Regions from separate parts of the Lacticaseibacillus zeae subsp. silagei genome, predicted to be linked through region 2. Evidence: predicted binding sites of a transcription regulator. Region 2 holds the regulator's gene; the other holds the start of a gene.
The links. The regulator LexA, encoded in region 2, represses DNA repair genes until DNA is damaged. The targets are predictions, from matches to a motif close to CNAACANNTGTTNG.

Region 1 (16,225 bases), 1.1 Mb from region 2:
AAATCTGCTCAGCCAACTGATTAGGCTGGACCAGACTTTTCATGACATGCGGAATGTCGATTTCCTGATGATGCCGCACTTGGGCAATTTGCTGCGCAGCGCCTAAAGCTTCGGCAACTGCTTGGGTAAAATTATCTGGATTCATCCACGTATCCCTCCATAACCGTTCAATGTTTTCAAATCCACTTTACGATATTGGTCAGTAAAGGTCAAACATTATCGAATAAAAAAACGCGAATCGCATCATCCGCGTTTTGTCGTTATTTTTTCGTTGAATCAACCGGCTCTTCCTTAGGTGCCTGAACCGGTTTAGGCGCTGGCTTTTCGGCTTTGTTAGCCTTCGTCAATTCAGTAATGCGCTGTTGCAATTCACGAATCTGTTTTTTGGCATTGGCAACGGCACTGGTTGAAATTAACCAAGTGACCACCGCGCCGATTAACACGGAAACCGCAATGATCACGATCAATGGCCACTCCAACTGAATCCCAAAAAAGTTAACCGAAACGCCTTGACCATTTAGCAACGCAAAAATAATTAAAATTAATGCAAGTACCAATCCGATAATAAATCGCTGTTGACCCTTCATTCAAGCCACCCCTTTATTTTTTATTCAGCAAACCGCCTGCTAACCAATCGCCGATATGTGGAAATAAAGTATACAAGTCAGCACCCAGATTCATCAACCAAGGTGTATTGATTTCCCGTACCGGATGGTTAAATGTTGCAACAATTCGCCGCGCCAGTTTATCGGGATCCAGTACCAACCAAGAAACGCTGGCCAAATAGTCCAATGCGCCGGCCGATTTGAAGAAGTCGGTTGCAATCGGTCCTGGGTTAACGGTTGTCACGTTGACCCCAAATGGCTTCAATTCCAGTCGCAGACCGTTACTATAACCCACCACTGCAAACTTTGTCGCCGAATAAATAGCTGACTTGGGTGTGGCAATTTTACCGGCCATCGATGAGACATTGATGATGTGTCCCTGGCCACGAACCGCCATATCGCGTCCCAGCAGCTTGGTTAAGTACATGGTGCCCAAAACATTCACGCGAAACATGCGTTCAACCAAGTGCATATCTGTGTCAAATGCATTCTCAAAATGACCAAAACCGGCAGCGTTGACTAACACATCGACTGATCCGACGGTGGCATGAATACGCTCAACGACGGCTTCAATAGCGACCGGATCAGCCACATCAACCGGAAAAGCAAACGCTGGCCGACCAGAAAGTGAACTTGCCTCGGCTTGAGCCTGACGCAACTTGTCACGTCTACGTGCCAGGAAAACCACCGTCGCCCCTTTTTTGGCGGCTTCCAACCCAATTGCTTTACCCAATCCGGCTGATCCGCCAGAAATAACTACTGTTAGGTGTTGTTTCACGATGCTGCTCCCTCCTTGTACGCTTTGCTGTTCCAATCACGCTTAAGCCACTGTCACTTCAAGCCAGCACTGCTTTTCAGCCAATCACCATTATCGCCTGCTGACAGAACCGGTTATTGAACAGATCCCGCCGACGCCAACTGGGGGCTGGCAAACGGAATGTTAATTTCTTCAAAATCTTTCACCACGTGGGTATTGGGAAAAATATGGCGCGCACTTTTTTCTAACATCGCAACGCCGGGGCCAAGATACCGCGCAGAAATGTGATTCAGCAACAATTTGCCGACACCGGCGCGCTTGGCTAACTCGGCAGCCTGAATATTGGTTGAATGATAGTACTGTTTGGCTAACTGGCTTTCGTCCGGGCCAAAAGTACTCTCGTGAACCAGAACATCTGCGCCAGCTGCTAGTGGCAACGCGCGACTGCATTTTCTGGTGTCGCCAAAAATCGTCACAATCCGTCCCGGTTGTGCTGGCCCGATGAAATCATGACCGTCAAACGTCCGGCCATCGGGCAACGTCACCTGTTTACCTGCCTTTAACTCGGCATAAACCGGTCCAGACGGGATTTTAGCGGCCCGTACCTTATCAATCAGCAATTCACCCGGATGTGGCTTTTCCTCAACCCGAAACCCAAAACTGGTGATGCGATGGTCAAGTCGGTCGAAACTAACTTTAAAAGTCTGATCTTCAAAAACCGTTCCCGGATGCCGCAACAACACAAACTTTAAGGCATAACTCAAATGACTCTGGGAAACCTTCAGACTGGTTCTAACAAAATCTTCAATCCCAGGCGGCCCGTAAATCGTGAGCGGATCAGTCCCGCCTTGGTTAGCGCGACTCGCCAAAAATCCCGGTAACCCGAAAATGTGATCGCCATGCAAATGGGTGATGAACACCTTGGCAATCTTTCGCGGTTTAATCGTGGTTTGCAGAATCTGATGCTGAGTACCTTCGCCAACATCAAACAGCCAAACCTCATTGCGTTCATCAAGCAGTTTTAGCGCCAGACTGCTGACATTACGAACTTTGGAAGGCGAACCGGCGCCTGTACCCAAAAATTGAATTTCCATACCATACTTCCTATTCTGTCAAACTTCACTTTGTAGTCTACCACAAGTCCTACAGAATTATCCTTGTTTGATCGCTGATAACCTTGCTTAACCTTGGTAATTCGTCTCACGGCAAAAGAAAATTCCGATAAGAACGATTGGTTGCCCAACTCCTTACCGGAACTCAAGTTAGCTGACGTCAGCTTCAATTGCATGCTAATCGGTTGACTGCTTGGTTTTATCCAAAATGGTCTTGGCAATAAACGCCGCATACTGCGGGTTACCTGTTGGATTCATGTGCACCATATCCTTGTAGAACCAATCAGGATGTCCATCAGATTTACGGAACCAGTCAATCACCGTCAGATTCTTATATTGCTTTTGCGCAGCGTCCAACCTGCCATTGACATCATTTTGCCATGCCCGCGTTGGCACCCGCAAATTAATCCAGAAGACTTGCCGATCCGGACCAATCGCCTGCATCATCTGGGCAAGCTGCTCATCGGAAAATGGGCCGTTGGTGCCTAAACCGATTAACACAATGTTCGCTAACACGCCTTTTTCCGCATAACTGCGAACCAGATCAATACTATTGATCATTTGCCGAGACACAGCCGCATCAATCACTGCTTTAGGGAAAATCTTCTGTAGGCCCTCTTGACCGTCAAGCATGACTGAGTCGCCAATCGCGGTTAATCCCACATCCTGGGCCCGTTGCAATTCGATTTGGGTTAAGCCATATTGTTCATACTCTTGGTTAACCGGATGGGCTTTGGCTTGCGAAGCATACTTCGATTCCTGTGCACGGGATCGCGGTTTTTGTTCGGTTTTATTTTTGGCTTCTTTACGCTCTTCGGCTAAGCTAGAACGCATGGCTTCCAGACGCTTGGCCTTTTCCTTAGGCGATTCCGCGCGTTTCTTAAGTTGTTTGGCCAGCGGCGAGTCGTCGCCGACCGCCTTAGCTGATGGTGCTTTAGCTAGACCAACGCTGCCAATTGCCAAAATGACCAAAGCTGCATAGCTGATCCAGCGCGCCTTGCCCATACGTTTCTTCGGATCGGCCAACCCTTTAATGAACGTCCAGGTTTTATGGTAGTCAAAATGTGCTGCTGGCTGTTCAATCCACCGATACGAAGCCTCGGTGATCAACACGATTAAGATGACCTCAATCACCGGATACAAAACGGGATGATCGGCAATGTTGCGGAAACGATTCTCCCAGAAAATCATGACTGGAAATTGGTAAAGGTACAAGCCATAACTGCGGCTGCCAATATAGCTAAACAATGGATTGCTCAACAAGCGATCAAAATGCGCCGCTGGATGGGCAACGACCGCAACCAGAATCGTTGTCAGAATGGAGAACAGCACCATGCCGCCTTCATAAAGAAAGCTGCTTTGGGCGTCAACCGTGAAGACCATGGTTAACAAACCAACGAAGCTCACCGTTCCCATTAAATCGAGACTAACAACCCACTTTCGCGGTAAATGCTCCGAAAGCCGACCACTTGGCCAAATGAACGCCAAGGCGGCACCGAGCAAAATCGAAAACGCCCGTGTGTCGGTACCATAGTACAATCGGCTCGGATCAAAGGCTGCAGGTGACGTGTGTGCAACGGTCATCATGTACAAAATAGCCATCCACGCACCGCTGGCTGCCGCCAAAATCAAGACAATGTTGGCAATCTGATGCCGGTTTTTAACTAATAGTAGCAAACCTAAAACCAGAAATGGCCATACCAAATAATATTGCCCTTCAATTGAAAGCGTCCATAAATGCGTGAAAGGTGATTCGCCGTTAGCATAGCGCGCAAAATAAGACTGACCATTCAGAATCTGCCACCAATTATAGACATAAAGCAAATTGGTCAACACCATCATATGCAGATTGTGCAGGAGATTTTGCGAAAAAAGCGTGATATAAGCTGCAGTTCCAAACAAAACGGTAATGAGTGCCGGATAAAGACGTTTAAATCGCCGAATGAAAAAACTCTTAAAATCAATTCGCCCATTGCGACCAAACTCAATCAATAAGCCGTCCGTAATTAAATAACCGGACACAACCATGAAGATCGGTACACCCAAGTAGCCACCCCGAAATAATTCGGGACGCAAGTGATACAGGATGACACCAATGACACCAATGGTTCGTAAACCGTCAAATCCATGAATATACCGGCGCTTTCGTCTACGCGTCTGTTTCAATTGAGGCCCCACCATTCTTTAAAAAGATTACTGCTTTCAGTTAGTTCACTGAAGATTATTCAACAAATTCAAAGGTAAAATCGTCAATCGCAACTAAATCGCCGCTTTGTGCACCTGCTTGGCGCAACGCATCGTCAACACCCATACTCCGCAGTTGCCGGGCAAATCGCATGACACCATCTTCATGATCAAGATTCGCCATCTTAAAGGCGCGTTCCACTTTATCACCGGTTAAGACAAAGGTACCGTCGCTATCCCGCGTCACTTTCAATGCCGGTTCTGGGGCAAACTTGTAATCAGCAGTTTTAACCGGTTCCTGTTTCGGTTCAAATTGCGGTGCGGTTTTCAGCACTTGCGCGGTGCGCTGCATTAGCGGCATGACGCCGCGATGTGTCAGGCTGGAAATTTCAAAAATATTGGCTGGATCAATGCCGCGCTTGAGCAAAGCTGCTTTAAACTCAGCAAATCTTTCATCTGCGCCTGGCAGATCCATTTTGGTTGCGACAATTAATTCCGGCCGTTTTAAGATATTCTCATCATATGCACCTAGTTCGCGACGAATCTGGTCATAATCTTCCAGCGGCTCGCGGCCGTTTTCCGGGTCCATTTCAACCAGATGCAATAAGACCCGCGTCCGTTCAACATGCCGCAAGAACTGGATGCCAAGACCGACACCGTGTGAAGCACCTTCAATTAAACCCGGTAAATCAGCCATGACAAAATCAGTGCCATCGTCTAGCTGGACCATGCCAAGGTTTGGCACTAATGTCGTAAACTGATACGCGGCAATCTTGGGCTTAGCCTGCGTGACCACCGACAATAAAGTTGACTTGCCGACTGACGGGAACCCAACCAGACCGACATCGGCGAGGACTTTCAACTCCAGTTTAATGAAGCGATGTTGTCCGGGTTCACCATTTTCGGCAATTTCCGGTGCGGTGTTTTTCGGTGAAACAAAATGAATATTACCGCGTCCGCCGCGTCCGCCTTTGGCAACAACCAGTTCCTGCCCCGGCTTCGTCAGATCACCGAGGACTTCGCCAGTATCGGCATCGGTGACTGTGGTTCCTGCCGGTACGGCAATCCGCCGATCTTCAGCTGCCCGCCCATACATGGACTTACCCTGGCCATTGCCACCAGCTGGCGCTTTGAAGTGGCGTTGGTATCTGAAGTCCATCAAGGTTCGCAACCCTTCATCGACATATAAAATGATACTACCACCACGGCCGCCATCACCTCCGGCCGGGCCGCCAAACGGCACGAATTTCTCACGCCGAAACGCGACCATGCCGTCACCGCCTTTGCCCGCCTGAACTTCTACTTGTACCTGATCGACAAACATTGGCGATCCCCTTTCTGAAAAAACATAATTTATAATTATACCCGTTAACCCGCCATCCGCATAGCAGATCGCACGTCTTTCTTATTTTACCACGTCAGACAGTAGGACAAGTACTTTAAGCACAACAAATGAAAAAAGTGCAAATTCCCTTGAAACAAGCCTGTTTTTGACCGTTGTGAATGTTTTTAACGGTTTTAGGTTGATTTTGAATGTTTCATCAGTATAATGAAGAGCGAGGTGAAACGAAAGTGCTTACAGAAGAACGGCGGCAATACATTCTTAGCCAGCTACAACAGCATACAGTCGTCAAATCCAAAGCGTTAATGGCGGCTTTGGACGCGTCAGAATCAACCATTCGGCGAGATTTGGACGAGCTTGAAGCGGCGGGCGAACTTAAACGGATTCACGGCGGGGCCAAACGAATTAACGGCCTTGGCGACGAACCGGATGTGGCCAGCAAGTCGACCCAAAATTTACGCGCCAAACAAGCCATTGCTCGTGCCGCAGCCCACCAAGTCGAACAGGATGATCTGGTTTTCCTGGATGCCGGGACAACGACGGCCCAACTCATCCCTTTTCTAGCTGACCTCGGGGTGACGGTGATCACGACCGGCGTTGATAATGCATCTTTACTGGCGGATTATCAAATTCCGACACTGATGCTTGGCGGCATGGTTAAATCAGCAACCAAAGCGCTTATTGGCGCGACCACTGCAGAAGCACTTCATCATTATCGTTTCGATATCGCCTTTATCGGCACGAATGGGATTCACCCTGAGTTTGGGAACACCACCCCTGATCCGGAAGAAGCCGTGATCAAGCGCTTGGCGATTCATCAAGCACGTCAGCCGATGATTCTTGCCGATCCAAGTAAGTTCGAACAGGTCAGTTTCGTGAAATTCGCCGACATTGGCGATGTCACGATTCTCACCAGTTCATTACAAGGACTGCCAGCAGGCTATCACCGGTTCCAAAATATTAAGGAGGTTCATTCTTGATCTATTCAGTTACACTCAACCCTTCGATTGATTATGTCATCGAATTGCCGCAACTTGACCTTGGTGCCGTCAATCGTTTGACCCACGCGGTTAAGCTACCAGGCGGTAAAGGAATCAATGTGAGCCGGATTCTTCAAACACTTGGCTTACCGACAACTGCTTGGGGATTTCTCGGGGGATTCACCGGCACCTTTATTCAACAACAACTCGATGCCATCGCGATGCCTTGTGACTTCACGAAGATCAAAGGTGATACCCGAATTAACGTCAAACTCAAAGCCGAATTGGAAACCGAGCTCAACGCAAGCGGGCCAACCATTACCAATGATGAAATTGCCGACTTTAAAGCAAAGCTAGCCAAACTTGCAGCAGGCGATGTCGTCGTGATGTCTGGCAGTTTGCCACAAGGGCTGCCGGCCACTTTTTATCGTGACTTAATTCCGGCCATCCACGAGCATCAAGCCGATTTTGTTATTGACACCACCGGCCAGGCACTGCTGGACACACTTCCGGATCATCCACTGGTCGTCAAGCCCAATCATCATGAACTCGCAGCATTATTCAACGACAAGCCGTATACCGACAACGATGCCATTATTAAGGCGGGGCGCCGCTTACTGGATCAAGGCGCACAACACGTTTTGATTTCGATGGCCGGTGCTGGTGCCTTGATGATTGAACGCGACCATGCCTGGCTTGGGACAGTTCCAAAGCAACCGGCAGTTAACTCGGTCGGTGCCGGTGATAGCATGCTGGCGGGCTTTACCGGAACATTTGCCCAAACCCATGACGCCTTGGAAAGTTTCAAGGTCGGTATCGCGTGCGGTTCTGCGACTGCCTTTTCCAAGGATCTTGCCACTGCCGATAAAATCGCTGCTGTTAAACAAACCATCAGCATCACTGAAGTTTAGGAGGACAAAATGGACATTCGTGACTTACTTTTAAAAAATGTCATGATCATGGATCTCAAAGGAACCACCAAAGAGGCTGTGATCAATGAAATGGTCGACAAGTATCATGCAGAAGGCATTGTGACCGATGCCGATGAATATCGTCAGGATATTTTAAAACGTGAAGCAGAGTCCACCACTGGGATTGGCGAAGGCATTGCGATGCCTCACGCCAAAGACAGTGCCGTTACTCGAGCAACGGTACTTTTTGCCAAAAGTGCCAAGGGTGTTGACTTTAACGCGCTCGATGGCCAGCCGGTACATTTGTTCTTCATGATTGCTGCCCCTGAAGGCGCCAACAATGAACATCTTGCCGCCTTGGCAGCCCTGTCTTCCCTTTTAATCAATCCAAAACTGGTTGCAGACCTGAAGCAAGCCAAAACGCCGGATGAAGTTCTGGATTTGTTCGGCAAAGCACAAGCCGAAAAAGTTGCTAAAGATAAAAAAGAGGCTGAAGCGGAAAAAGCACAGGAAGCTAAAGATGCTGCCGCTAAGCAAGCTGAGTTCAAAGAAGAAAAGCGCAAAGAACGGCCATTTATCGTGGCTGTCACCGCCTGCCCGACCGGGATCGCCCACACGTACATGGCGGAAGCAGCGTTAAAAGAAACTGCGGAAAAGATGGGTGTCGATATTAAAGTCGAAACCAACGGCTCCGAAGGGATCAAGCATAAATTAACCGACAGCGATATCAACCGGGCAGCCGGCGTTATCGTTGCCGCTGATAAAAAAGTCGAGATGGATCGGTTCAACGGTAAGAAATTGCTGAATCGGCCTGTCATCGACGGCATCAAAAAGCCTGAAGAATTAATCGAAGAAACCCTTAAAGGTCAGGGCCAAGTCTTCCACGCAAGCGGTGCAGATGCGCAAAGCTCTGATACTGAAGAGACTTCTGGCGGTACCCTCTGGAATCGAATTTACAAAGACTTGATGAATGGTGTTTCCAACATGCTGCCATTCGTTGTCGGCGGCGGGATTATCATGGCGATCTCATTCATCCTTGAACAATGGTTGGGTAAGACTTCCATGTGGTTCACCTTCACCAATAATCTGGGGACATTTGCCTTCAGCTTCCTGGTACCGGTACTAGCAGCGTATATCGCTGAATCCATTGGTGATCGACCAGCCTTGATGCCTGGGTTCGTCGGTGGTTACATGGCAACGGTCGCTTCCGCTTCAGTTGTGAAGGCCCAGAATCCGGCTGGTTTCTTGGGTGGTTTGGTTGCCGGGTTTGCTGCCGGCTGGATGATCGTCGGTCTGAAGAAAGCCTTGGCCAAAATGCCGAAGTCACTGGACGGCATGCGCACTATCCTGCTTTACCCCGTCATCGGTCTGGCCATTATGGGCCTGCTGATGTTCTTCATCATCAACCCGATTTTTGCCGCGATCAACGGTGCGTTAATCAGTTTCCTTGAAGGTATGGGAACCGGTAATGCCATTCTCATCGGTGTCATTTTGGCTGCCATGATGAGTATCGATATGGGCGGCCCGTTCAACAAGGCTGCTTACACGTTTGCCATCGGCGTTTATCAGGCCTCTGGCTTTAAAGATGGCCGCTGGATGGCTGCTGTCATGATCGGCGGGATGATTCCACCATTGGCGATTGCGGTTGCCTCCACCTTCTTCCCGAAGAAATTCACGTTACAGGAACGCAATGCCGGCTTATCCAACTATGCACTTGGGTTGACCTTTATTACTGAAGGTGCGATTCCATTTGCCGCAACCGATCCGGTGCATATCATCGGTAGTTCCGTGGTTGGCTCCGCGATTGCCGGCGGGTTAACCCAGCTCTGGCACGTCAACGTCCCGGCACCGCATGGCGGCATTGTGGCCCTTCTGCTAACAAATCAGAAACTCGGATTCGTCATGTCACTCATCATCGGGACTGTCATTGCCGCATTAATTCTTGGCTTCTGGCGCCCGGTGGCTAAAGAGAATCAATGATCCGTTTTAGCGCAGGTTTAACCTGTATCATTAATTGATACTCAAATAAAAAAACGCAGCGACAAACAAATCGCTGCGTTTTTTTGTATCCAATTTTTCTGAGCAAGACTTAAACCCGGCGCGCTGGCGTTGGATCAGCCGTTAGCGAAAGCTTCAACGCCTGCGCCACGCGTTTGGAAATCCCAAGCTCCTGAATGTCTTCGATCGGCGCTTCTTTGATTTTGGTGATTGTCTTAAACTTGCGCAACAACTTCAGGCGCGTCTTGGGACCGACACCCTTAATACCTTCCAGGCGCGATGCCAGCGAATTCTTGGCATGCAATTGACGGTGAAATGAAATGGCAAACCGGTGAACCTCATCCTGGATGCGTTCCAGCAAGTAAAACCCTTGTGACTTCGGATCCAGATTAATCATTTGATCGGCATTGCCAAACAGAAGCGCTGCGGTTTTATGCTTGTTGTTCTTAACCATCCCGGCAACCGGAATATCAAGGTTCAATTCATTTTCCAAAACATCCTTGGCAGCATTCATTTCAATTTCGCCGCCATCCATCAAAATCAGGTCCGGAAGTGCCGCATGTTCCTTTAGCAACCGCGTGTACCGCCGCCGAATAACTTCGCGCGTATTAGCTGCTTCATCAGCACCATTATGGGTTTTGTCGGCATCCAGTTTATATTTGCGATAATTATTTTTAGCCGGCTGCCCATCAACAAATTGAACCATTGCGGAAACCGGGTCGGCACCTTGAATGTGACTGTGGTCAAAAGCTTCAACCACATGGCCCATTGGCAACTTTAACGCCGCCATCAATTCCTTCATGGCCCCAATTGTTGTGCGATTATCCAATTCCATTAAGCGAAACTTATCTTCGAGCTTGATTTGGCTGTTCTTCGCGGCTAATGCCATCAGATCGCGTTTCTCGCCTCGTTGCGGGGTACGCACCGGAACACCTAAAATATCGGCAAGCACCTTATTATCCAGCCCTGCCGGCACCAAAACTTCATGCGGTTTGACATTATTTTTGCGACTATAAAACTGCAAAATGAAAGACTCAAATTCCTCTTTGGCCGTGTTAACGACCGGAAAAAGCCGCGATTCGCGCTTCATCAACCGCGCCTGACGAATGAAGAAGACCTGGATGCTGATCCAGCCTTTGTCCATATAGAAATTAAACAAGTCACGCGTGGTATTGTCATTCGAAATAATCTTTTGCTTTTCAACGGTTTGTTCAATGTAATACAACTGGTCGCGAATCTCTGCCGCCCGTTCGAACTGCAGGTTTTTGGCTGCCCGCTCCATTTTTGCCGTCAGACTGGCCTTGGCTTTGCTGACGTTGCCATTCAAGAACCGTTTGATTCGAGCAATCTGGTCAGCGTATTCTTTTTCCGGTACCGTGCGAAAACATGCGCCCAGACACTGACCCATGTGGTAATACAGACACGGCCGTCCTTGATACCCATTGCACCGGCGCAATGGATACACTTTTTGAATAAAGTGCATCGTTTCCTGCGCCGCATAAACATTGGGGTACGGACCGAAGTAATAGCCGCCATCTTTGCGAATCGTGCCGGTGATTTCAATTTTCGGATCGCGTTCGTGGGTAATCTTGATATAAGGATAGCCGGTCCCCTTCTTGAGCTTGATATTGTAATACGGCTGATACTTTTGAATCAACGTGATTTCAAGCAAAAACGCTTCTTTATTGGTCGAGGTCACAATATAGTCAAAATCAGCCACCTGTGCCACCATCGCTGCTACTTTGCCATCATGTGAACTCTTGAAATAAGAGCGAACGCGATTCTTTAGATTTTTGGCCTTGCCGACATAAATAATCTTCCCGTTAATATCTTTCATCTGGTAACTGCCAGGCAGATCCGGCAGCAACGATAATTTATGCTCAATGTGTGCTGATGCCATCGTAATCTCCTTATAAAACAAATGTTCGCTTAACATTATAAAGATTCTAAAATTAGATTGCAAGCGACGCACTTGTTGCGCGCGGTTGCGATTGTGAAGCTATTTGCCAATGCACCTCACGCCCGCCCACACAAAAACCTTACCCAGAAAATGCCGGATAAGGTTATGAGGTAAAAGCTTATTGTGCCAAAATCTTGGACAGGAAATCCTGCGTCCGCGCTTCCTTGGGGTGTTCGAACAGTTCTTCAGGTGTGCCTTTTTCAAGAATTTTGCCGCCGTCCATGAACCAGACTTGGTCGGCCACGCTGCGGGCAAAGCCCATTTCGTGGGTCACCACCACCATCGTCATGCCGGTTTTGGCAAGATCCTGCATAACCTTGAGCACCTCGCCGACCATTTCGGGATCCAATGCGCTGGTCGGTTCGTCGAATAGCATGACATCCGGATGCATCGCCAGCGCCCGGGCAATGGCCACCCGCTGCTGTTGGCCACCGGAAAGACTGGCTGGGTAGGCATCGGCTTTTTCACCCAAGCCAACCTGTTCCAGAAGTTCCTTGGCCGTTTTGGTTGCTTCTTCATTCGTCACGGTTTTGACTTTCAACGGCGCCAGCTTGATATTCTCTAACACTGTCATGTTCGGGAAAAGGTTGAAGCTTTGGAACACCATGCCCATTTTTTCCCGGACGTTGTCAAGCTGCTTTTCGCTGAGATCAACCAAATTGGTGCCTTCAAAAAGGATCTCGCCTTGTGTCGGCCGGTTAAGCAGATTCAGGCTGCGCAAAAAGGTACTTTTCCCGCCACCGGATGCGCCGATCACAACAATCACGTCACCTTGGTTGATGGTTTCACTAATGTCATTCAAAACCACATTATCACCAAACTTCTTAGTCAGGTGGTTGATTTGAATTAAAGGTTTATGCTGCATGATTCATCTTCCTTTCAAAATGACCCAGGAGCTTGGATAGCCCGAATGTCAGAACAAAGTAAAGGACCATGGCAACCAGAATTGGTTGAACCCCTTTGTACGTTGCGGTTTGAACCACTGTCAGCTGATAAATCAGGTCCGTGACCCCGATGATGGAGACAATGGAGCTTTCCTTAATCAGCGAGATAAATTCATTCCCCAACGCCGGCCAGATATTCTTAATGGCTTGTGGTAAAACAACACTTGTCATCGTTTGCCGTTCGGATAGCCCAAGCGACCGCGCTGCTTCAGTTTGGCCGACAGGAATACTATCGATCCCGCTTCGGATAATCTCCGCCACATAAGCAGCAGAATTAAGCGATACCGCGATAAGTCCGGCGACAAGTGCAGGAATGTCGATGAAAATCCCGATCCCGAAGTAGACAAACATGACCTGAATCATCAACGGCGTGCCTCGAACAAATTCGATGTAAGCAACCCCGATGAGATGTGGCAGGCGGTGCTTGCTCAACCGCAATAAGGCAAAAATCGTACCGAGCAAGACCCCGAAGAACGCCCCAATTGCACTGATGAGTAAGGTATACTCAACCCCTTTAAGGAAATAAGTCCAGTAGTGCAACATGCTCGTATCCTCGGTATTCGTCTTCATGTAACTTCCAGCGGTTTTAAGATATTGCGGAATCAACTTTTTCTGTTTGATCTCCGCCAGACTCTTATTGGCCGCCGCCACCAGCGAATCGGATCCTTTGGCAAACCCAATGGCCGTCCCCATCGTGTCACTGGAGAGGTTAAAATGCCCGGGGATTTCGACAAGTGAATCGTCATTGGACGTATACGCCTGAGCAACCGCCCCTTCAGCCACAACGCCAGCCACTTTATGCGTCTTTAAAGCCAGGATCAAATCGGTAACCTTCGTCAGTCCCAAAGTCGTGCTTGATTTCATCTGGGTTTTGGCCAAGGTTTCTTGAAGACTTCCGTTTTGGACCCCGACTTTTTTATTGGCAAAGCTTTTGTGGTCCTTATAAATCTTGGCATCGGTTTTGTTGATGATAATATCCTGGCCCGATTTATAATACGTATTGGAAAAGTCAATCGACTTACGGCGGGCATTGGTTGGCGACATCGCAGCAAGCACCATATCAACCTTGCCCGATTGCAAGGCGACCAGCAATGAACTAAAATTCATCTGCTTAATCACCAGCTTGACGCCAAGATCTTTCGCAATTTTACGAGCAACCTCGACATCCATGCCGACAACCTGATTCTTACCATGTTTATTCACCAAAAACTCATAAGGTGCATAATCGGGGCTTGTCCCCATAACAATTGTGCCTTTTTGTTGAATCTTTGCCAGACTGTCATCAGCGTGAACGGTTTGCATATTTAAGGTCACAACTGCGGCAAAAACTGCGAACAAAGCGACTAACCAGCGTTTCAAATGATTCATAATACCCTCCTTGATTACAAGAACGTACTATACGCTAAAATTCATTTTTATGCAACTAATATTCATAATTTGATTTTCGGCAATTTACCTGGTGGATAATGGCATCCTTGACTGAAGAGCGTCGACCGCGCTAGGCCACGTCCCTTCTTTTAAATGCGTTCTCTGGCGCAGGAGTCTGCGTGTAGGGATCTTGGTTGCAATGGTCAAACCTGTCCTGTGGCTTTCTTACGCAAAAACGCGTTCACCGGCGCAGGAGCCTGCGTGTAAGGACCTTGGTCGCAATGGCCAAAGACCGGCCATCACGCCCAAGGCCACTTACACTCCGGCTCCTAAACGCGCCGGTTCACGCTCTAGACGCTTCGGATTGTTGATGCTATACTTTCACCAAGGAAAGGGGTGGCGTGCATGGCACTTAAGATCAACACTCAAACCAACCTGAACGACATGTTCGATAAATTTGCAAGTTTGCCTGACGATAAGGAACAGGCAACCGGGCCGGATCCGAAACATCAAGAGAAATTGGCTAAAAAAGCCCATAAAACCGACGACAAAAAAGCAAAGGATTAACTTTGTCTTTCAGTACAGTGTATTAAAAATAGCGAATAACAAAAAAGATTCAAGCGCACCGGCGCTTGAATCTTTTTTGTTGTCCGCATTTCATGCTACAGCATAAGCTATTCGCAGATACACCTGACTGAAGTCCTAGATGGTGATTACTTTTTGGATTGCGGATACCGCTTCGCCAATGTCTTAATATTGTCATTCGCGACATCATCAAAATCAATATCTGCCCATAAAGCAATCTGTGAAAGGTACCACAGCACATCCCCTAATTCATGTTTTAGCTCTTCTTTGTCCAGATCCTGACCTTGAAAAGTGTATTTTTTAATCAAGTCAATGGCTTCCCCGCTTTCACTGGCCAAGCCTAAAGACAAGTTGGTCAAAACATGTTCGTTTCCAGCCAATGTGCGATTGGCTTTTTGTTGATACTCATTAAAATTCATTTCAAACTTCCCTCCACACCCGCTGTCTGTTCCAACCACGACCAAATAGCATCATAACCCTCACCTGTCACTGCCGAAAACGGAATCACGACATCTGTTTGATTCAAGTCCATGCGTTTGGTAATTTGCTTAACCACATGCAGCCGTTTGCTTTTAGGCGTCTTATCGATTTTGGTCGCCACAACCAGTGTTTTAATTTGATAGTACTTTAAGTATTGATACATGCTGATATCGTCAGCTGTCGGATCATGCCGGCTATCCACCAGCAACACGGCACCATGCAGCGGCTGCCGCGTTGTCAGGTACGTCTCGATCATCGTGGCAAACTTCGCGCGTGCCGCTTTACTGACCTTAGCATAGCCATAACCTGGAACGTCAACAAAAAAAAGCCGACTATCAAGGTCATAAAAATTAAGCGTCTGGGTTTTCCCGGGAACGCTGGAAGTTCGCGCCATGGCTTTTCGCTTGATCAGTTTATTAATGAGCGAAGACTTTCCAACATTACTTCGTCCGAGAAAGGCAATCTCCGGACGACCATCTGTAGGATATTGCGCAGCTGCCACTGCACTGATTGTCAGTTTGACATCATGGACGTCCATCTTGAATGGCCTCCTTTTCCTGTTATCACTTTAATCGACGCAAGTGCGCCGTTGCCTTCAATAGTTTAGCATACTTTGCCGGCGCCCGCCTCACTGGTTGGACGGAATAGAAGCAAAGGGTACTATAAGCTTTTATTCATAAACGCAAAAAAGCACCAGGCTGCTTCGCCTGATGCCTTTAATCTACATAGTTATCGTTAAGATGCTTCGCGACCCTTGGTTAAAACCAATTGCGGCTTGGCTTTGCCTTCGACAGCTGACTTGGTGACAACCACCTTGTCCACATCGCTGCGGCTTGGTAGATCGAACATGGTGTCTTGCATAATAGCTTCCATGATCGACCGCAAACCACGCGCACCGGTGTCACGGACAATTGCCTGATGAGCAATGGCCTTCAACGCGTTAGGTGTGAATTCCAGATCGGTATCATCTAGACTCAATAGCTTCTGATATTGCTTAAC
Region 2 (16,225 bases):
GCTGGAGAATCAGGTCATGTTGGAACTGACAAGGCAAGATACCAAAACCGCAGCGCATTATTTAGCCCAATTAGAAAAAGCGCTCGACAAACAGCCAAGCGCTGAGTTCGCTTTGTGGGCGCGATTTCACCAAGCGGAGTTATATGTTAGAAATGGCCAGCACAAGCAAGCCGCAACCTTGCTTGATCAAAATATCCAAATGGCCACCACGTTAAAGTTACGCGATCTAGCCGACATGTTTTCTTATGCCCGGCCGATCATTCTGAACGAGCCACCAACATCGGTGTATAAGTATTTTCACATTATGATTGGCACCCTTGAGGAAACTGCTTAAGCCATCCTTCGTATTTACCACGAATCAAATTTGAACGGCGCCATGCGTAAACGGACCGTTCAGTAAGCTGGTCACATCGGCAACTAGGGGCTGAATCGCCTCTTGAACGGCAGGATATGACTCGCTTCCCCAGTGCTTTAACGCGCGGATCGCTCGCAACCGCCGGAGAAAATTCATTTGACTGAGTTTGGGATAGCCTTGCACATAATAAAAACTGGTTACTGGGCACTCATGCATGAGCTGATATTGTTTAATTTGCTGACAGTTCACATTGTCACGCCGAACCACGCCGCTGCCAAACACAATGACCATCTCAGGCATCATGGATTTAAATTGGCGGAAAAATGATTTCAACCCGAGTACCTTATTTCCCACAAGGTGCCCGCCGTAAATAATCAAGGTGCGGTTTTTTAAGTCCGAGGCTGTCAAAAACTGCACATCAATCACTTCGCAATGTAAGGTTTGCGCAATACTCAAGGCAAACCGTTGGGTAAAACCGGTTTCGGAAGTATAAACGACTAATGTTTGCTGCATCTGGCATCCCTCCTCGTATATTTAAATTACAACCAAGTTCTTGGATAGCTCCGTACTTGGATGTTGCGTGATATTCTCTAGTTGTTCATTGGATTTGGGTCCAACTGGTATAGGCTTTTCCCTCCTGTTGCTAGCTATTGCTAGACTTCACCCCGAGACTGCCGCCCAGATGAATCGAACAAGCACAAACCACAAGCTGCGGGGGCTGGAGATCAGTTCGGTGACTCGCGTTTCACCGAGCAGCTACTGATCCTCAGACAGACTGCTCATACTGCGAGGAAGTACTGTAGGTTCATAATTAGGGAATATCGCGCAGCGCCCAAGCCTATCCATAAATCAGAACAGAAAGGAGGTCCAATTCGATGAACTTGAATGTTGGTATTGATGTTTCAAAAGCAAAGCTTGATTACTGTGGCTTGGATTCTGCCAAGAAGGTTATTTTCCAGGACAAGACCACGAATACCCCTGACGGGGCCGGCCAAATTGAGAAATTAATCCTGGAATGGGCTAAACGCCAAGATGATTCACTAAAGATCGTGATTGGCATGGAAGCCACCTCGGTGTACAACATCCACCCCACACTTTACTTTGAACAAAGCTCAGCGCTCAGTGCGTTGGATGCCACTGTCGTCACGTTGAACCCCAAGATGACTCATCGTTACAGCCAATTGTTTGATGACGACAAGACTGATACCATTGATGCCTTCCACATCGCAGACTTTCTGCGCATTGGCCGGTATCAAGTGCCAGTGACCCGCGACGAGAAACACATTGCCTTACAGCGGCTCACCCGCGAACGGTATCACATCGTCAAACAAATTACAGATGGCAAAAACCACTTCCTCAACAATCTGTACTTCCGATTGAACACACTGGAAGCTGAGCTACCGACTTCTGTGTTCGGAAACACGATGATGACGGTGCTTAGCGGTGAAAAGTACACACTGGACGAAATCGCTCAGATGCCCTTACAGACGCTTACTCAAGATCTTAACCAATTGTCCCACGGTCGCTTTGGTGACCCAGAGGCGATCGCTAAGGCCTTACAAAAAGCCATCCGTAGCTCTTATCGCTTGAGCAAGACGGTTGCCGATTCTGTTGACCAGGTCATGGCGATTTACATCAACCAGATCCGGATGTTACAAAAGCAACTAAAAGCCCTAGACAAGAGCATCACCGACCTGTGTGCCGTCATTGATGGCTCACAGTCAACGCAAAGTATTCCAGGCGTTGGCCCAGTCTACTCGGCTGGACTACTGGCTGAAATTGGTCAGATTGAACGGTTTCCGAGTGAAGCTAGTTTGGCAAGCTATGCCGGACTGGTTTGGCGCAGAAGTCAATCCGGAAACGGTGAGCGGCAACTAACGCCGCGCACGCATAACGGCGATCAGTACTTACGCTATTACCTAATTGAAGCTGCCAACTCGGTAAGAGCGCATGATCCCACATTTGCCAGATTTTACGACAAGAAATACCGGGAGGTGCCAAAATATCAACACCGACGTGCTTGTGTCATGACTGCAAGAAAGCTGGTACGCGTGATCTATGCATTACTTAAAAACCACGAGTTGTATAAACCAGCCAAAGCGGTCTAGCGCGCCAAGCGTCAAGTTAGGGCTTTAGATTCACCTAAAGAAATTACTAAATCCCTGGGCTGGGGGAAGTATACCCTCTGAAAAATGAAACAAGTCTAGATAATTTGAATCACTCCCTTGACTTCAGACCACAAGTCTCGAACGCGTGAACGTTAATATGCATTATTACGGTTGGAATATCTCCGTTAATTTAAGCTTACATAAATATTTATATTAGCGTCAATGTATATGCTGATAAATTTGCGCCAATTAAGTTGTGTCCGTGTCGCTTATCCTCTAAGCATGATACACTGACTGTGTTGTCCTAAATCTCACCTGTTTCCATCGTATACACGTAAAGGAGCGTTTTTTATGGAAATAACCCGACACGGCACGGTCATCACGACCAATGGCAATCCAACGTCACTAGGCGAAAAACTACCGGCATTTACAGTCACCGATGCCAAGGGACAGCCGGTTAAGACTAGTGATCTCAGTCACCGCCTGACATTAATCAGTGTTGTTCCCGACATCAACACACGGGTCTGCAGCATCTCAACCAAACATTTTAACCAGGATATGGATGAATTTGACGATGTTGATTTTTATACGATTTCAACCAACACCCCGCAAGAACAACAATCCTGGTGCGCGGCGGAAAATGTGACGAAAATGCAGCTGCTTTCCGACCAGAATGCTAATTTTGGCAAAGCGATGGGTTTATTCGTTGCCGACAACCACACCGATGCCCGCAGCGTTTGGATCATTGACGGCAACGGTACGGTTAAATATCGCGAACTCATCACCGAACAAACACATGAGCCTGATTACACCAGCGCCTTAGCTTATTTAGAAGCGCATCAAGCTTAATTTTGGGCAGAAAAAAAGAGCCGTTGCGGGCTCTTTTTTCTTATCCTAAGATGTCATGCTTATGCCAGTCCCTGAACCAGCATCATCAAAATCGGAACAACAATCACAAACAGGACTGTCGAAGTCGTCACAACGTTGGTGGCATACTTCACGTCGGCGTGGGCTTCTGTTGCCAAAATCGGCAGTACGGCAAGACCAGGTGCAGCCGCCTGAATGATCAGGGTTTGCGCTTCGAGACTTGGCACATTGAAGCCAGCCTTCATGCCCAACAGAATCAGCCCGGTGATCAATGCCGGGGCGATGACGAATCGGCCAATCAGAGCCACGATGGTATCGCGGTCAAACCGAATCGCTTTCAAGCCGGCATCAGCCAAAATAATCCCGATATAAATCAGCGATAGCGGTGTCACCAGACTACCAACGTAATTTAATGTGTTAACCGCAAATCCTAGCCAACCAACATGAATGAACGGAATTTTCAGCAACAGGAAGACTAAGGCAACCAAGAAACCAACCAGTGGCGCGGGCAACAATTTCTTCCAGTTAAAACCGGCGCCGCTTTTATCTGCCTTTTCCTGCGTCGGGTCATCCCATGCCATGATAAAGGCGCCGACTGTCCAGGTTGAGACCGTGTTCACCACGTAATACATCAGGAAGTACGGCACCGCTTTGTCACCAAACAGCGCAAGGTTCAGCGGTAACCCGATGAAAATGGTATTGGCATTCACAAACATGTTGATAAACGTCCCACGACGGCCTGGCTGAACTTTAAGCAGCCACACCAGTAAAAAGGCGATCAGATAGCCCAGAATCACGGCACCAAAGCCATAAACCAACCCTGATGACAGGCTTACCAGCTTATCGAGGGTCAATCGTTGCAAGACAGAGATAAAGATTGACGCCGGCAGGGCAATTTTCATCAACAAGTCAGAAATAGTTTTCCCAAACTGATCATCAAACCGCCCTTGCCGCCGCAAGACATAACCCAAGGCAATCAGTAAAACGATGGTCAGCACGCTTTGAATCGATGTACTTAATGCAGTCACGGTTTTATTCCTCCAAGTCTAGTTCGAGTGAATTCGGCAGTGGCCGATATTCCGGTTTCCAAGTCATGTCAGCAACAGCCTGCTTGGCATCGCTGATCGGTTGTTGATTCAACCCATTTTTGATGGCGTCTTCCGCAACCGCAATTGCGACCGTTTGGCTAAATTGATCCAGTTTCGAAACTGGTGGCAAAACCGCGGCGCCTGGCTGATCAGGATCCACAATGCCGCCTAAGCTATGCGCTGCGGCAGAAATCATTGAGTCCGTGAGCAGTTTGGCCGTGGATGCAATCGTGCCTAAACCTAATCCCGGATAAACCAACGCGTTATTAGCCTGGCCAATCGCATAACTGACACCCTTATACGAAACATTTGCGGCTGGAACGCCAGTGGCAATCAATCCCCGGCCATCTGTCCATTTGATCAAATCTTCCGCCTTGGCCTCAGCCAGTTTGGTTGGGTTTGATAATGGGAAAATAATCGGCCGCTCGGTGTGCGCAGCCATTTCCTTCACAATGCTTTCGGTGAAGGTGCCGGGAACCGTTGAAGTGCCGACCATCACGGTTGGATGCACAGCTTTGACAACTGCCTCAAGCGTCGTGAGCTCATCCGCATTGGCAAATTCACTGCGCGAGCGGGCAAACGGCTTTTGCTCCGGGGTTAAATCGGTCATGTCATCAAACAATAAGCCCTGCTTGTCGACCAGATAAAAATGCTTCTTAGCCTCTTCAGGACTCAATCCTTCTTCAATAAACGCTTCATACACGCGCGACGTAATGCCGGCGCCTGCTGTTCCGGCCCCAAAGCTCAAATAAATTTGATCGGTTAGTTTTTGCTTGGAAATATTCATGGCGCCCAAAAGTCCGGCTAACACAATGATGCCCGTGCCCTGTATATCGTCATTGAAGGTCGTGATTTTATCTTTATATTGATTCAAAATGTCAGCGGCGTTACTGCGGCCAAAGTCTTCAAAATGCAGATACAAATTCGGGAATAACTTCTCGGCAGTTGCAACAAATTTGTCCACAAACTGGTGATACTTTTCCCCGTATACCCGTTTATGGCGATTGCCCAGATAAAGCTCATCATTCAGTAACGCTTCATTATTGGTGCCGACATCCAAGACAACGGGCAGAACCTGACTTGGATCGATGCCGGCTGCGGCGGTATAAACCATTAGTTTACCCACAGAAATGTCAACACCTTGAGTACCCCAGTCACCAATGCCGAGAATGCCTTCAGCATCACTGACCACTAACAACCGAATATCGCGGCCATCAGCACTATGCTTCAACGCACTTTCGATGTGATCCGGATCATCGATCGAAAGATAAGTGGCGTTTTGCGGATTCACAAACAGCGCACTGTAATTTTCAATCGTGTCAGCAATCGTCGGATCATAAACGATCGGCATGAATTCGTTAATGTGCTCGGAAAAAAGCTTATAGAATAGCACATGATTTTCGTTAAACAAGGTCATCAAAAACTGCCGCTTGGCTAAATCGGTCGGCTTTGTCTGCAATTGTGCATACGCCTGCTTGACTTGTTGATCCAATGTCTGGACAGCTGGTGGCAACAGGCCGTTTAAGCCATATTGGTCCCGTTCTTCTTGCGTAAAGGCCGTTCCTTTATTTAAAAAGGGATTATTTAATATTTGTTCTGGTGTATATTTCAAATTCAACACTCCTCTTTTGTGTTAAACATGGGCCAACTCTTTTTAGCCGGCTCGCGCTAATATGCCGTGAAGCAAACACAACTTTTAATTACAAGACCAGACATTACGCCGCGTCCAATCTTATAGTCAAACTTGGCAGGAGTGATAAAATATTTTTATATGCTTTCATGATTATTATTTTCTTTACGTTAACGTGCGTCGGCTCACGCTCACATTAACGCGTTCGCAGTCGCAGAAATCTCCGTGTAAGGACCTCAAACCTAAATGGCCACAGCCCAGCCATTTAGGTTTGAGGCCACTTACACTCCGATTTCTAAGCGCTCCTGCTCACGCTCACAGGAGGTTTACATGTGAACACCAGAGACTTTGAATATTTTCTCGAACTTACCGATACCCGTAACTTTTCGCAAACGGCCGAAAAGTTTGCGGTTAGTCAACCGACCATCACTGCGGCGATCAAACGGCTGGAGGATCATTTTCAGGCACAGTTGATCATTCGTGACCGCCGTCATCATGAAATCAGTGTGACGCCGGCTGGTGAACAGCTTGCCAGTCACGCCGCGATTATTCTGCATCAGTTGGATTTGGCCAAGCAGGACATTGCCTGGGATCAGAAAAGCAAGATTCGCTTCGGTCTGCCACCGATTATTGGCAGTTATCTGTTTCCAAAAATTGCGGTCGACTTGATTGCTGCCGGACTGATGCCGCAACTGGAAACATTTGAAGCCGGGTCAGCCGCACTTCTTGATCAAATCAAAGACGGCAATCTCGATTTTGCCTTACTGGGTGCCAGCGGTCCGTTGGTCGATCCCGACCTGCACGTCATCCAAATCGATACGGCGCCGTTTGTCATCATTACCGCCGAAAATGACCCCTTGGCCCAACAAACACACGTCCCCTTCGCAACACTTGCTGATCGGCAGTTTATCACCTTGAGCGAAGGTTTCGTCCATACCCGGGCATTTTCCTGGTTTCAACAGCAACACACCTTCACGCCGAAAGTGGTTTATCGCACCAGTGACGTTCTGCTGTTAAAACGCTTGGTCACCCAGAACGTAGGCATCGGCTTTTTAACCAAAGTCGCCATTCAGCCTGACGATCATCTCGCATCGCTCAAAATCGACGACCCCAAACAGCCGGCCTTCACCATCTCGTTTGTCTATCGCCAGGATCGCGTCTTGACACCCACCATGAACCGCTTTGCGCAGATTCTGAGCACGCCAAAAGTGGTTTAGACTTCAAACAAGTAAAAACGGCCGAAAAGAAAGTTGCCTTCCTTCGACCGTTTTTGCTTACCGAAAAGTCTTCGCTCAATTAAAAATAATCCTTCCGCCATAACCACCAAGCAGCGATTCCGCACAAGACCGCCGTACCGCCAATTAACCACCAGAACGCCCAATAGGCATTGGCAAATGGCAGGCGGACATTCATGCCGTAAATGCCGCCGACAATCGTAGGAATCGTTAAAATAATGGTCAGGCTGGTCAAAACCTTCATGATGAGGTTCAAGTTATTTGAAACGATCGCACTAACAGTGGTTGAATACTGATCCAGTAACTTGTTGGTAATCCGGACCATCGTCTGCGCCTCGACGACCTCGACTTCGACATCATGTAGCCGGCGAAGGTAACCATTGGTGTTGAAAAAGCGTTCGCCTGCCCGTAAGCTTTTCAACAAGTTTCCGGAATGATCAAGCGCCGCATCAAAGAACACTAGACTTTTCTGCATCGCCATGAGCTGATAAAGCTGCGTGTTTTTAGCGGCTTTGCCTAAACTGCCTTCAATCTGTTTCGTTTCATCATTTAACTTGTCCATATCGATCACAAATTGGTGTAAAACCCGCCACAGCACTTCTAGCGCAAATTCTTCCGGCTTGGGTGAAAGCTTCTGCTCCGCCAAGTCGTCAAACGCCTGCAAGGGATGGTCCATGATCGTAATGACCCGATCGGCTAACAAAATCATGGTCAGCGGCACTGTATTAAATTGGCGGAACCCCATCTCGTTCGTCATCTCAATCGGGTAACGCAGCACGATTAACCCGGGAACGTCATCAGCGGGATTCAATCCTTCGACCCGGGCATTTTCATGTTGGTCAAGTGCCGCGTCCACGTACGTTTTGGGCAAGCCATACTTGGTGGCCAGTGTTTGCAACTCCTGCGGCAACGGCGACTGAACCCGAATCCAGTTGGCTTGATCATCCGTCGCCACCTGCACATTGCGTTGCTTTTGAATTTGATAGCACGTAATCATGTTGACACCTCTTTTGACTAGTATACCGTATCGCTATTTGAACATTCACGACTTGTCAAAACTGGTATGATAATTATGAGGTGATGATTTTGAAAGTAACACTCGAACGCATCTATCAAAAACCCCAAGCAAGCGGCTTCCGTGTCCTCGTTGATCGGGTTTGGCCGCGGGGCATCAGTAAAGTCAACGCTGCCTTAGATTTGTGGGCCAAAACCATTGCGCCGACAGCAGAATTACGAAAATGGTTTGGCCACGATCCAGAAAAGTACCCCGAATTCAAAAAGCGTTACTTAGCGGAACTTGCTGCTAATCCTGATTTGCCGGATTTCATCAAGACGCTAAAAGCGCATGAACAGGATCCGATTATCATGTTATACGGTGCCAAAGACGAGACCCATAACCAAGCCGTTGTTTTAAGCGAATTTCTTAAAGATAAGTGAGGTTCCCATGGCCACAAAAGCCGAATTCCGCACCCGCCAGCTTAAACGCCTTCAGGAAGCTGCCGCTGAAACCCAGGCAGCTAGCGAAACACTAATGGCGACTTTAATCAAGACAACCGTCTGGCAACAGGCCAAAAGCATCGGCATCACGGTCAGCGGCCCTTTTGAAGTCGCCACAGCGCCGATCATTGCTGCGGCACATGCTGCTGCTAAAGCCGTTTTCTTACCGCGCGTCATGCCAAAACGCCAGATGGTCTTTCTGCCAGATCCCGGCCATGAGCACCTCGTCAAAAGTGCTTTTGGTATTCCCGAACCTGCCTACCAAGCCGACTTGGTTGAGCCGGCTCCGGATCTTTTAATTGTGCCCGGAATCGGCTTCTCATTGGCAGACAGATATCGTATCGGTTTTGGCGGCGGCTACTATGATCGCTTTTTAGCCGAATATTCCGGCCACACCTTAACACTGGTTCCGCCAGTCATGGCCTTTCCGCAGCCTGATTGGCCAGTTGATCCGTTTGATGTCCCGATTGAAACCTTAATACTGGCTAACGGGGACATGATTAGGTAACAATTGTATTAATCGATTGGCTGAGCGGCATTTGCCTGCACTTGATATCAAGTGGCTGGCAGTTTCGTTTTAACCAGTCAAAAGGCGCCAAGCAAGTTGCTTGCCGGCAGCCTTTTTAATTCTGCTTGTGTTTCAAACCTGCTTACCCTAATATTGGGGAAAGGCTTTCACCATATTTCAGGAGGCAATCATGCGACGTGAACGTATTCGAAAGAATCGAAGGAGGCTTTACCTCATATTAACCGGCATTGGTGCGGTCGTTATTTTCATTGGCGTTTTCGTTTGGCTGGTGTTGCGCGGCGCCAAGGTTCAAGGACCGACAGCTTCGTCTTCCGCCACCAGCATTTCCATTTCATCAACGGTCACCAGTTCATTTAAAAGCGGCACTTACACCGCTTCCGGGGACGTCACCGACACCAACGGCGACCACCACGATCTGACGGTTTATGTGAAGTTAACGTCATCCAAAACCTATACCCGTTTAATGATTTTTGATGCGGGAAACCAACCGCGCATTATTAACGATACTGGCGACATCAAACAGAAAAAAGGCAAGTTAACGCTCAGTTCGGCGCACGCTAATGTTTACAAGTATGCCAGCGCGAAAACTTATAAGCACAATCAGCCGACAACAACGGTTGAATATGCCGCAGAAGGGGCAACTGGCACTGTTCATGATTACACCACAGCCTTGAAGAAGGAACTCAACAACACGATTACCTTAAAGGGCAAAACACCGCACAATTATCGTTACCTAACAACCAGCCTGCCGTTACAACGCTCAAAGAAGAAGCTTCTCAGCCTCGATGATTTCAAGACAAAGCAGACTGCTTCAAGTTCTGAGTCAAGCTCAACGACGAGTGAAACGTCAACTTATCAGCCATCGCAATACAGCGAACCATCTTCAAGAGTTTCAGTAACGCCAACACCGTCTACTGCGCCGAGCGTGGAAAGTGAACACAGCCAAGGCAATAGTACCGGACAGTCCAATGGTAGTACTGGTAATAATGGCACATCAAATAATAATGGTACTGAAAATAATAGCCAACCAACGCCGAGCAGCCAAGCCAGTAGCCAGGCACCATCCCCGACTCAGCCAGCTAGTTCTTCCACCGGCAACAGCAACTCCTAACAGGGGTACATTTCCTTCAACTGATTAACGAGCAATGTTTGGGATAATCTTCTCTAACATTGCTTTTTTATTGAACTTTTGGCTTTGAGGCACCGAGTACACACACCGCCAGCAGTCCTCGAATTGTCCCTAACCGAAGCAAGCGTTGCATGGCTTTGACGCCACCTCGCGCCTGCGCTAAACTTGCAGTCATGGCGTGCCTTTTAGGTTCCCCAGCATTTTCATGATTCTTATTCACCAGCCACCGGAGGCTATTATGATCAACTTATCTGCCAATAAGCTATCATCCCGCGAGCAATACAAACTGCTGTCTGGCAGCATCATTCCCCGCCCCATCGCGTGGATCACGACGCAAAGCACGGCCGGCGTCATCAACTTAGCGCCATTTTCATTTACAACCGGCATCTCTAATCAGTTGCCATTGCTATCCGTGTCCATTTTGCGTGATGGCGGGCAGCCAAAAGACACGGCGGCGAATCTTTTGGCCCGCCATGAAGCGGTCGTGCACATGGTGAGCATCGATCTCACCAAGGCGATGAATCAAACTGCCGCCCGCTTAACCCCGGATCAAAGCGAATTGAACCTGATTGATCTGCCACTGGTGGCCAGTACTGAAATTCAGGTGCCTGGGTTGCAAGCCGCGCGTATTCGCTTTGAAACGCAACTTTATCAATATGTACCGATTCGTGATCGTGCCGGGGTGATTATCACCGATCTCTTTATCCTGGAAATTCGACAGTTCCACTTTGCCGATACGGTGCTTGATTTGCCAAGCTTACACGTTAATCCTGCCGCTTTGGCACCGGTGGCCCGCCTCGCCGGTCCTACTTATGCCGAACTTGGTCAAACTTTTATGTTACGGCGGCCAAAATAATTTATAAGGAAGTGTTGGTATTTGACCGCATTTATCTCAAGCGTCTTTGGCGTTCTTGAAATTCTCATTTTGATCATTCTCGGCTATTTCCTTACTGCCCGCGGCTGGTTTAATAACCACTCAAGCAAGGTAATTGCCAAAGTTGTTACCCAAGTCGCTCTACCAGCTTATATGATCGTAACCATCGCATCGAAATTCACTGCCGGTATGCTGCTGCGGTTATTGCCAAACTTGTTGTTTCCGGTCTTGTCCATGATGATACTTTTCGCGTTATCCTTTTTAGTGTGTTACCTGTTAAAAGTTCCAAAGTCGCGAAAAGGCACATTTAAGTCCATGTTTTTCAACTCCAACACAGTTTTTATCGGCCTGCCGGTTAACCTAGCCTTGTTCGGTCCTCGCAGTTTGCCTTATGTCTTGGTCTATTACATGGCCAACACGACGATCTTTTGGACCATCGGCGTCTACCTTATTCAAGGCGATGGCCCCAAACCAGCCCGCTTTAATCTTAAAAAGGCTTTGGGGAAAGTTTTCTCCCCACCTTTACTGGGTTTCATGCTGGGAATTGTGTTAGTCTTGCTGAATATCAAGTTGCCGACTTTTTTGATGTCTGATCTGACTTATATCGGCGATTTGACGGTTCCGGGCTCCATGTTCTTTATCGGCATTGCCTTACACGAAGCTGGGTGGAGTCAACTGCGCCTCAGCAAGGAAGCACTCGGCATCTTCAGCGGCCGCTTCCTTTTTGCCCCACTGTTAATGACGGCACTGGTCGCCTTTGCGCCGGTTCCGACGCTGATGAAACAAATCTTCATCCTGCAATCCTGCATGCCGGTCATGACCAATGCGCCGGTGGTTGCCAAACTTTATGACGCCGATGCTGACTACGCTGCGATCATGGTCACGGAAACCACGCTTCTATCCATGATCGTCATCCCCATCGTCATGACCTGCATCCAATTCATTCACTAGGAGACCACCATTGAAAAAATTAGTTTGGCTCATGTTATTACTTATCCTGAGTGGTTGTTCTCAAGGCACGCCGACTGCCAAACCATCATCAACTCGATCAGCCACCAGTGAACGGACATCAAAGCCGGCAAAAACCCGGAAAAAAGCAAAAAAAGCTGCGCCTAAAGCAACCTTGTCCACGCTGGTCGGTCATGCGTTTGTCCAACAGGATGACCAAAAGAAAGCGATCCGCGTGTTGTCGTCAACCAGTGGCTATTACCTCGAAACATTGTCGAACCAAGATGGTGACTTTGAAAGTACAGATCAAGGTATTTTTGCGGCCCAACTGACTTTAAAGGGAAGGATTTTCACCTTCACCGGCAAAGCCCAACCACAGGCCGCCAGCAACACGGTTCAATTCCAACTTACTAAAAAGGGATTACTGAAACAGCTTCCGGATGGCCCATTTTACAAAAAGGTACCAAAAGACGATCTTGATCAGCTTAACCGTCCTTAATGGTAGCAACTGTCACCTCAACAAAAAAGCATTTGCCACGCACACTCAATTGAATGTGTGCGGCAAATGCTTTTTTAGCTTGGTCTATTATTACTGGCACTTATACAAGCGCAGGACGATACAAACTCACAACAATGCCGAGAATCGTCACATCCGGGAAAAACATGTCTTCCATATCATCATTTTCCGGATGAAGCCGGATGCCGTTCTTTTCTTTGTAAAAACGCTTGACGGTGGCTTCATCTTCTTCGGTCATTGCCACGACAATCTGCCCATTTTCGGCGTCGTTTTGCTTCTTCACAATAATCTGATCGCCATCAAGGATGCCGATCTTGATCATGGAACTGCCTTGAACCCGAAGCATGAACAGCTCATCGGCCGAGTATGGTAGGTCATCCGGCACCGGGAAATAGTCATCGATATTCTCAATGGCAGTAATCGGCACCCCGGCCGCAACGGTACCGACAATCGGAATACCTTCTGCCTGCACGCCGATAAAATCGCGCCCTGCTGCAGTCACTTCGATTGTTCGCGGCTTAGACGGGTCTTTAGCGATCAATCCGGCCGCCAGCAGTTTTTCTAAGTATGCTGCAACGGTACTGGAAGAACTAAGGCCAACTGATTTGCCGATCTCGCGAACTGTGGGTGGATACCCATGATCCTCGATCGCGTCATAGATGGTTTGTAAAATCTGTTTCCAACGTTTTTGACTCGCTTGTGTTGGCATCCGCTCACCGCTCCGTTCTCATTTGTTACACCAAGCATACCAAACCGAACGAACGTTTGCAATCATTTTCGCCGTCGTTACACGAAAAAATCCGCAGTCATCACGGCTGCGGATCATTTCATCAAATTAGTTATGCAATAATGGCATCTTATGCATCTGACGCCGATCACATCTGCTCTTGATGACTGCATAGAAGAAGCTTAGGAAAATATCCAGAGCCATCAACAAGATGCCGGCCGTCGCATAGTTGCTAAATAACAGCAATGTTGCGACCAGGGTCAGAGTTATTAATGTCCATTTAGCCCCGCGAAGTAAATTCATATGGGGTCACTCCTCTCCGTATCGGTAAAACCGACATTGACTCACCGTTTTGGTTGTGACTTTATCATACCTGATTTTTTTGATTTGTAAAGCTTTTGTATATGTAAAATTTACATTTGACGCCCTTATTTAGGCATTTTTAATATTTGTAACGGCTAATCGGTGTTTTTGTAAATTTATTGTAACGGCGCCGATACCTTCTTCGAACCATTTTAGTTAACCCTAGCCTCGAAAAATCATGGCTAGTCTAGTATCATTGTTATACGGAAGCATCCGACGTCTGGCGGGTAGAAACTTCGAAAAAAATGACTCACGTGCAATCAGCTGACTTGTAAAAAAACGGCAACTGCACGTCGAAGCTTTCTTGGTTTACCACAGATCTCATGCTCGACTTGTCGTCTTTTGTAAAGGTTACTAATGACACCGCTGATTAAATCGCGTCATAACCTTTAACGTCCTTAGAGGAGGATCGCCTGTGAAACGTACCGATTCATGGTTCTACCGCCGCTTCATCAACAACAAGTTCATGGTCTTCTTAATTGACCTGCTTTTGGCCCTGCTGGTTATTTTTGTTTTCACCAAAATTGCCTGGGTATTCCAGCCTGTGGTCGATTTTCTCGGTATCATCGCGCCACCGTTCATTTTCGCCGGCATTCTCTTCTATCTGACAGTTCCGATCATTAATCGCCTTGAAAAAACCGGGCTGCATCGCGGTTGGGCGATTGCGTTGCTCTTCGTCGTTTTGATCGGCCTTCTGGTCTGGGGACTGTTGCGTTTCCTTCCGGCGGTGAGCAACCAAATTACCAGCATTGTCGATTCGGCACCGCAAATTTTTACGGAAATCGGTAAATGGCTGGATGACTTGAATGATAAGCAAAATGTTTTATCGCAGCATGACCTCAACAACATCGCCAGTGAAGTCCAAACGTTCTTCACTGGCAAACAAGGTGCTTTCGTCACCGGTACCATCTCGCAGCTGCAAAATCTGATTGGCATTGTCGGCAATGTTGTCATCACGATTTCGACAGCACCGATCATTCTCTTCTTCATGCTTAAAGACGGCGACAAGTTCACGCCGATGGTGCTGCATATTATCCCCACCAAGTTACGTGGGTCCGTCAAACAGATGCTGCACGAGATGAACGAAAAAGTCGGTTCATATGTTCAGGGCCAAATCACGGTCGCGCTGTGCGTGGCCATCATGTTCATGATCGGTTACTCGGTGATTGGCTTGCGTTATGGCTTAATTTTCGGCTTGCTGGCTTGCCCATTGAACCTGATTCCTTATTTCGGGTCAGCGTTGGCAATGATCCCGCCACTTATCATGGGCGCGTTGACGTCGCCGAAAATGATTCTCGCGGTCATTATCGTTTTCTTCATTGAATGGTTAATTGAAACGCAACTTATTTCACCACTGGTCATGGGCAGCAAGCTTGAATTGCATCCCATTACAATCGTGGTGGTCTTGCTCACGGCCGGTAATCTCTTCGGTTTAGTCGGTGTCATCCTTGGCATTCCGGGTTTTGCCGTTTTGAAAATTGTCGTGACCCGATTCTTCAGTTGGTACCAGCAGGTTTCCGGTTTGTATGAAACCGACAGCCCGACTGATGACGTTGATCAAAAAGGAGTCTCTCATGAATAGTTTTAATGTCTTACTGATCGGCTTAGACATCGTGTTGATTGCCCTCGCTGGTTATTATCTATATTGGCAACACAAAATTAATTTTGCCTCACGCTATGCGGTTTCACAACTCGTTTGGGCGGTGTTGCTTGGCTTTTGGTTCATGACAACCCGCGTTAACAACATGCCGTATATCGTATTCATTTCAATCTTCCTGGTATTGTCCATTATGGCCGGAACAGGTGGCTTGGCCCCGACTCGGCTTATCGCAAACGGCTTGCTTGCCCGAGTCATTCCATACACCAACATGTCTAGTATCACGTTGACACCTGTCAGTCTGCCTAATGGCCAGGAATGGGTCGTCGCGGTTTTTGCCCTTAGTAAGCGACGCATGGTCCGGCTAACGTTTCAGGCAAGTCTTCAGAACCTGATGACCGAGTTAACCAAGGTATTACCCAAGACAGTACCAGTTACTGTGCAGCGAATGAACTAGTCGCAGTCTCATCATTGTTGGGCACTTAAAAAACGCTTCGGAAAATTTTCCGAAGCGTTTTTATCATTGATCAGCCAGGACAAAGCCCGTTTATTCATCTAATTTTCTAATGGCCAGCAGTGCGACCAGTGCTAATGCCAATCCAGCACCAGCAATCAACATCTGCCATGGCGTTGTCGTATCAAGGAAGAAGTAGTCAATGAGCGCCAACATCAGCGCCGCAAACAAAAGATCTACCCAGAATCGGCGCCACCGAGTTGTCGCCGCCGCATCCAAAAATAACGCAATACCAATCAAGGCAGCC

Region 1: uvrC (excinuclease ABC subunit UvrC) is a predicted target of LexA. The motif match lies at 11,804-11,817, and genes of this name have one in related genera.

The regions. Positions count from the first base shown of each region.
Region 1 is NZ_CP132484.1:1,811,053-1,827,277, forward strand. Features, by position in the region: gene clpB (ATP-dependent chaperone ClpB) at 1-145, opposite strand, end outside; gene LACZS1_RS08585 (LapA family protein) at 261-587, opposite strand; gene LACZS1_RS08590 (SDR family NAD(P)-dependent oxidoreductase) at 601-1,386, opposite strand; gene rnz (ribonuclease Z) at 1,497-2,456, opposite strand; gene LACZS1_RS08600 (acyltransferase family protein) at 2,652-4,655, opposite strand; gene obgE (GTPase ObgE) at 4,696-5,982, opposite strand; gene LACZS1_RS08610 (DeoR/GlpR family DNA-binding transcription regulator) at 6,231-6,980, shown strand; gene pfkB (1-phosphofructokinase) at 6,977-7,891, shown strand; gene LACZS1_RS08620 (PTS fructose transporter subunit IIABC) at 7,901-9,871, shown strand; gene uvrC (excinuclease ABC subunit UvrC) at 9,981-11,789, opposite strand; gene LACZS1_RS08630 (amino acid ABC transporter ATP-binding protein) at 11,968-12,714, opposite strand; gene LACZS1_RS08635 (ABC transporter substrate-binding protein/permease) at 12,704-14,161, opposite strand; gene LACZS1_RS08640 (SPJ_0845 family protein) at 14,567-14,728, shown strand; gene LACZS1_RS08645 (nucleoside triphosphate pyrophosphohydrolase family protein) at 14,875-15,165, opposite strand; gene yihA (ribosome biogenesis GTP-binding protein YihA/YsxC) at 15,162-15,764, opposite strand; gene clpX (ATP-dependent Clp protease ATP-binding subunit ClpX) at 15,962-16,225, opposite strand, start outside.
Region 2 is NZ_CP132484.1:711,051-727,275, reverse strand. Features, by position in the region: gene LACZS1_RS03430 (helix-turn-helix domain-containing protein) at 1-334, shown strand, start outside; gene LACZS1_RS03425 (flavodoxin domain-containing protein) at 359-868, opposite strand; gene LACZS1_RS03420 (IS110 family RNA-guided transposase) at 1,231-2,463, shown strand; gene LACZS1_RS03415 (thiol peroxidase) at 2,815-3,312, shown strand; gene LACZS1_RS03410 (AEC family transporter) at 3,372-4,358, opposite strand; gene LACZS1_RS03405 (malolactic enzyme) at 4,363-6,030, opposite strand; gene LACZS1_RS03400 (LysR family transcriptional regulator) at 6,381-7,265, shown strand; gene LACZS1_RS03395 (magnesium transporter CorA family protein) at 7,345-8,280, opposite strand; gene LACZS1_RS03390 (DUF488 domain-containing protein) at 8,364-8,720, shown strand; gene LACZS1_RS03385 (5-formyltetrahydrofolate cyclo-ligase) at 8,728-9,288, shown strand; gene LACZS1_RS03380 (hypothetical protein) at 9,479-10,420, shown strand; gene LACZS1_RS03375 (flavin reductase family protein) at 10,677-11,294, shown strand; gene LACZS1_RS03370 (AEC family transporter) at 11,316-12,263, shown strand; gene LACZS1_RS03365 (hypothetical protein) at 12,295-12,759, shown strand; gene lexA (transcriptional repressor LexA) at 12,860-13,486, opposite strand; gene LACZS1_RS03355 (hypothetical protein) at 13,613-13,807, opposite strand; gene LACZS1_RS03350 (AI-2E family transporter) at 14,283-15,449, shown strand; gene LACZS1_RS03345 (hypothetical protein) at 15,442-15,921, shown strand; gene LACZS1_RS03340 (hypothetical protein) at 16,012-16,225, opposite strand, start outside.